2 regions of the Pseudoalteromonas sp. NZS11 genome follow, and region 1 is predicted to be linked to the other one. Evidence: predicted binding sites of a transcription regulator. Region 1 holds the regulator's gene; the other holds the start of a gene.
What was found. Region 1 encodes sigma-54, which starts transcription at its own class of promoters, with help from an activator protein. Its sites were predicted from a motif close to GTTGGCACGNNNNTNGNNT; they were not measured.
Positions count from the first base shown of each region.

Region 2: I6E82_RS06410 (hemerythrin domain-containing protein) is a predicted target of sigma-54. The motif match lies at 1,561-1,579, and genes of this name have one in related genera.

Region 1 covers NZ_JADYWP010000001.1:290,294-293,470, forward strand. Annotated here, with positions in the region: gene rapZ (RNase adapter RapZ) at 1-229, opposite strand, end outside; gene ptsN (PTS IIA-like nitrogen regulatory protein PtsN) at 248-700, opposite strand; gene hpf (ribosome hibernation promoting factor) at 705-992, opposite strand; gene I6E82_RS01250 (RNA polymerase factor sigma-54) at 1,018-2,517, opposite strand; gene lptB (LPS export ABC transporter ATP-binding protein) at 2,587-3,177, opposite strand, start outside.
Region 2 covers NZ_JADYWP010000002.1:618,364-621,540, forward strand. Annotated here, with positions in the region: gene I6E82_RS06390 (tetratricopeptide repeat-containing diguanylate cyclase) at 1-256, shown strand, start outside; gene I6E82_RS06395 (DUF6500 family protein) at 293-511, opposite strand; gene I6E82_RS06400 (hypothetical protein) at 775-957, opposite strand; gene I6E82_RS06405 (hypothetical protein) at 1,017-1,271, opposite strand; gene I6E82_RS06410 (hemerythrin domain-containing protein) at 1,619-2,044, shown strand; gene I6E82_RS06415 (plasma-membrane proton-efflux P-type ATPase) at 2,163-3,177, opposite strand, start outside.

The DNA.
Region 1 (3,177 bases):
AGCCAGGCAAGTATTCAAGAATATCGTTAAATTCATCTTGTTGTTTAGGGATGTTACGCACATCAATGCTAACAGCAATTTTATCATAGCTATCAGACACACTGCGAACTAATGAAGGAAGCAAGTTAACTGGAATATTATCTACGCAATAATAACCTAAATCTTCTACAACGCGTAAAGCAACCGACTTTCCAGAACCAGAACGGCCGCTTATGATAATTAACTCCATTTAACACCCTTTATAAAACTATGATTGATTGACAATAACTTGGTAAAGCTCAGCATCTGATTTTGCACTGCGTAACTGTTTACAAAAATCTTTGTTGTTTAGTTTATCAGCAATGGTTGCTAGAGTCTTTAAGTGCTGCTGGTTATCGCCATCTGGTACGATGAGTGCGACGAAAATATCAACAGGGCGATTATCGATTGCATCAAAATTTATTGGAGTTTCGCTAACGAGTACTAAAGCCAAAGGCTCTTCTGCACCGCTCATTCTTCCATGAGGAATGGCAATGCCACGCCCTATACCTGTACTACCCAATTTTTCTCTGCTCATTAAAGCATTAAGAATATCTTGTTGCGGTAAATACGGAAGTTTGTCGTGAGCAAGTTCGCTAATGAACTCTAAAATTCTTTTTTTGCTATTAAAAAGGACCGCAGCTTTGCTGCAGTCCTGGCATATAAGTGAGCTTAATTTCATCATATTAGTGTCGAGCAAGCTTCTCTTTGTGTTTAATTACTTGTCGATCGAGCTTGTCGATCAACGAGTCAATGGCGGCATACATATCTTGATGTTCTGTAGAGGCAAATAATTCAGCACCGCTTACGTGTATGGTGGCTTCTGCTTTTTGATTTAATTTTTCTACATCGAGAATGACATGAACATTATTAATATGATCAGAGTGTCTTTCTAGCTTCGCAAATTTGGTATTAATATAGTCTCTTAGTGAATCGGTTAATTCTACGTGACGACCAGTTAAGTTTAGTTGCATAAGCATTACCCTCTTTTTTTGCGTCTTAAATCAAACTTTTACGTTGATTTGACGGTGGAATAGCCAGAGATTCGCGGTATTTTGCGATTGTACGTCTCGCTACTTTAATTCCTTGCTCAGCCAATATATCCGCTATTTTGCTATCACTCAATGGTTTTGCTGAGTTTTCTGCTGCGATTAATTTTCGGATAAGCGCACGGATTGCTGTAGATGAACATTCACCACCGTTTTCGGTGCTTACATGGCTTGAGAAAAAATATTTAAGCTCAAATATACCACGGGGTGTGTGCATATACTTTTGGGTTGTTACGCGCGAAATTGTTGATTCGTGCATTTCTACCATTTCAGCAACATCATTTAAAACCATTGGTTTCATGGCTTCAGGACCGTGTTCAAAAAAGCCTTGTTGTTGCTTAACAATACAATTTGTTACTTTTAATAGCGTGTCGTTTCTACTTTCTAAGCTTTTAATAAACCATTTAGCTTCTTGTAAATGCGAGCGAATAAACTGGCTGTCACCACTGGATTTTACAGTGCGAGACATTGCCGCGTATTGGCTATTAACACGAATTTTAGGCATGCTATCTGGGTTTAACTCAACAACCCAGCGGCCTTTAATTTTTTTAACTGACACATCAGGAATAACATACTCAGATTCTTCTCTTACAATAGTATCTGCAGGTTTAGGGCTAAGAGTATGTATTAATGTCATTACTTCTTTAAGCTCTTCTTCTTTGAGCTTAGTTTTCTTCATTAATGTACGATAGTCACGAGCAGCTAATAAATCAATATGCTCGGTTAAAATCATTTTTGTTTCATTAATGTAAGGTGTTTCTTTATCAAACTGGTTAAGCTGAATACACAAACACTCTTGTAAACTACGTGCAGCAATACCAACAGGATCAAACAGTTGGATGCGTTTTAATACAGCTTCAATTTCATCAAGTTCGACTTCGTTATCATCTTCGTTTTCTTGATTAAAGCTTTCTAAAATCTCTTCGCAGCTTAGTGTTAAAATACCTGAATCATCGACGGCTTCTACAATAGCAATAGCAATAGCTTCGTCTGTAGGGCTAAATGGCGTTAGTTGTAACTGCCACATTAAATACTCATGGAGCGTTTCAGTAGAGGCACCTTGGTATATTGATTCGTCTTCAGGCATCGGACCCGATGATGCTGCTGGGGCGGCACTCATGTACTCATCCCAACTAACATCCATAGCCATGTCGTCACTTAGCGTGTCTTTTGCAAGTGCTTCACCACTATCTTGTTCATATTCGCTTGGAGCATCATCGGCAGATGCGCTAACAGTTATGTCATCTGTATCTGCTTTTTGCTCGTTTTTACCTGCAGCGTCTTCGGAATAGTCTGCTTCTTCAACCTCTAATAGCGGGTTGCTGTCGAGAGCTTCTTGTATTTCTTGCTGGAGATCCAATGTACTGAGTTGCAACAAACGAATAGCTTGTTGCAACTGTGGAGTCATTGTAAGTTGCTGGCCCATGCGCAGCTGTAGTGATTGCCTCATGTATCTCTAACAATCCTTTTATGTTGTTATAATTAATACTAGCAGATGCTTAAAGACATGGCGTAAATGTTACAGCCTAAATTGCTCGCCTAAGTAAACATCGCGTACTGTTTTATCATTTAATACGTGTTCTGGAGTACCTGATGCAATCAGCTCCCCATGAGAAACAATGTAGGCTTTTTCACAAACATCAAGGGTTTCTCTTACGTTATGATCGGTAATTAATACACCAATCCCACGATTTTTAAGATGTTCTATTATTTTCTTTATATCTAATACCGAAATCGGGTCAACACCTGCAAATGGTTCATCCAGTAATATAAATTTAGGATCTGCTGCCAGCGCACGTGCTATTTCAACACGACGACGTTCGCCACCCGACAATGCCATACCTTGGCTATCACGAATGTGTTGTATGCTAAATTCATCTAATAATTTATCGAGAGTGTCTTCTCTAGCTTGTTTATTTAACTCTTTGCGCGTTTCTAAAATGGCCATTAAGTTTTGATAAACAGTCAGCTTTCTGAATATTGAAGACTCTTGCGGTAAGTAGCCAATGCCTAATCTAGCACGACTATGCATAGGTAAAAGAGTAATATCGTTATCGTCTATCGATATTTTACCTTTGTCGCTAGGTACAAGTCCTACTATCATATAAAA
Region 2 (3,177 bases), on a different contig from region 1:
CGGCGAAGAATGGTTATTTGCACTAAATACGGTTGATGAACGAATAATTCGCGATATATTTAACCGACTCGCCATTAGCTTCGCCAAGCATTGCAGTAATATAGAAGACTTTCCTAGTGATACAAAAATCACCTTTAGTGCAGGGGCCTCTGTAAGTGGCCCTTTAAAAAGCACACTAGATGTTCTTATTAAGCATGCAGATAAATTACTTTATAAAGCAAAAGAAAACGGAAGAAACCAAGTCGTTGTTGATTAAATAAGCACAGCTAAAAGTATTGGCTCATTTACTTGACTAAAGTCCGTCTAAAACCATTTGTTTAATTTTATGTGCTTTTACAAAATGATCTAATTTATGGGTGTGTATCCACCAAGTAGCAGCTTCCATAAGTAGCTCTGGGTCGTCGTTTTTATTAGCAAAAAATGCATAAAAAGAAAGCCCTACATTTTCGCCTTTAGCTGCTATTTTTTTATCGCACACGGTAATTATTTTTGCTCTTAGTTCTTCCCTCATACATACCTTATTTAATTATATTTTTACTATTAAAATACGCCATTTAAAACGCTAACGATTAGCTGTAAAAGGCTTCTATCAACCAAGCCATGATTCTCAAGCTCTTTATTAGGCGTATTTACTTTTGCAGCTTTGCATTCATTATCTAATGTCTCATACCAACCTGCATAAATCTCTGATCAATTTAACGAATTAAATTGCACTATAACGTCGTTAAAAATTTTTTATTTAGAACAACTAGATATAAAAATTTTTGCCTAGTTCTAGCGTAATTTTCTTAACGTTAAATAGACCCCATATATAAGCAGATTGGTATCATTTTTACGTGTATCGGTTTCGTATGCAATATCTGCTTGTTCCATACATTTTGCCGAACCTGCGTAAGGCTGTGCCGCACAAGCGCTTAGTAATAAAAAAAGTGGAATTACTATCAATAATTGCTTCATAACTAATCCTATTTTTACGCAACTTATTTACTTTAAATTACAGCTGCAAGTTAGCCTATTTACTTTTCTACCACCATTACAAAAAATTCAAAAAAGAACGTACCGATAGCATCAAAAAAAGTGTCATTTTTTTCATCCTTTTTAATTTGTGCGCTAATGCATTGATTATAAACTTCTGAGCTTGTTTGAGCGCCATTTCGATCAACCGTTTCGGCCTCTTCAATGCATAAGTTAGGGTCAGAACGTGGGGCAGTACTACATGCACTCAGTAAAGCGCACAGCAATAATGCGGAGATGGGGCTTTTTATGTTCATCCTTAAACTATCCTATTAAGTTGACGTGCTACCTGCATTTATACCGATTGATATTATATGTGGGAGTAATACATATAGATTGTACCTAAATAATGTTGCTACTTTATCACTGCAATAAAATAAACAACCAGTAAATATTTGTAAGGTTCTGTAGGAATTTATACTCCTTTTATAATTGAACTACGTAAAATCCTGAAATTATTGCATTCATCTCACTGTAAAATTTACAGTGAGATGAGCATAAAAATAAAAAATCAAAATAAAAGCAATAAAATACATCAACTTAATATTTGGCATTTAGTTTGCTAGTTAATGGTATAAGCAAATAAATTGTAAAAGGATTAGTTATGAATATTTTTGAAGCACTACGTCATGACCATGACAAACAAAGAAAATTAGTAGATGCACTTATTCAAACGCACGGCGACACAGAGCAGCGCCACACGCTAATGGACGAGCTAAAAACAGAATTAGAACAACACGCAAAATTTGAAGAACGTTACTTTTATAACCCACTTATGTTTGATGACTTAACTCATGAAAAAGCGCGCCACAGCGTAGCTGAACATCACGAAATTGATGAATTAATTGAACAACTTGAAGATACCGAAATGAGCTCGTCTGCATGGTTAGTTGCAGCTAAAAAGCTGCACCATTTGGTACATCATCACTTAAGCGAAGAAGAACACGAAGTATTTCAATTGGCTGGTAAAGCACTAACCGAAGGGCAAAAACAAAGCTTAGCAAAGCAATATAACGATGCAATGCACTAAATAATTTTTATTTGTGAGTAACTCTATTCACAAATAATTGAACCACCTTATATACACTCCCTTGTGTACTATTGGTTATAAGCCACTTGGCTTATAACCATTTTTTTAAGCCTATATGCTAACTCTTCTCTAATAAGGGTGCTTCTGTCGGATCAAAAATTCGATACGCCACTAGCTTTAAACCATCGTTAATAAAAAACCACACCAAAGCATATGCCCACACAGCAAGTGCCCATCCCCATCCTAGTGGGGTCATAAACACACCATAAACAGCAATAAGTGTTGCTATAACTTGCGTGCCAAATACGGCGACCATTAATATAGCAGACGGTTTAATAGACCAAAATGGACCTCGGGTACGCGCTAAAAATATAGTCAAATGCCCTGCTACAGAAAGTAATAAGTACATTAATGTTTGAAGATGAGGACGGTCGAGTTCAAATACTTTATCTCCCAAGTAAAATAAACCAAAGGCTGCAATTGGCCCTACAATTCCCAGCACAGATGCAATACCTAAAACGAGCCGCATATTCCATGTCTCGGGCTTATTTTGATAATGCACATTGTCGTATGCAATAGACAAAATGGCGGCATCGTTAAGTAAAGCAAGCATTACAATCATGACTGCTGTTAACGGATAAAAGTTAAAAATTAATATCGCCATTGTCATAAAGAGTAGTACGCGCAGTGTTTCAGCAACCCTGTAAATAGCGTAACTGTTCATGCGTTGAAATATTTTTCGGCTTTCTTTAACTGCATCAATAATAACCGACAAGCCATCGGTCATTAACACAATTGATGCTGCTGAACGCGCTGCATCTGTAGCGCCCGATACAGCAATACCACAGTCAGCTTTTTTAAGTGCTGGCGCATCATTTACGCCATCCCCTGTCATACCAACAATGTGCCCTCTATGCTGAAGCACATCAATAATATGGTATTTATGCTCAGGGAATACTTGTGCGAATCCGTCAGCACTCTCGATTAAGTCATCTAACTGTGTGGCTTGATGATGCTCAGTTGCACCAAATCCACTAGCATCAAGAATGTTTGTCCCTAAACCCAGTTTACTTGCAGTTTCGCGCGCAATGGCCACTTGATCGCCCGTGACCATTTTAACGCTCATACCCATT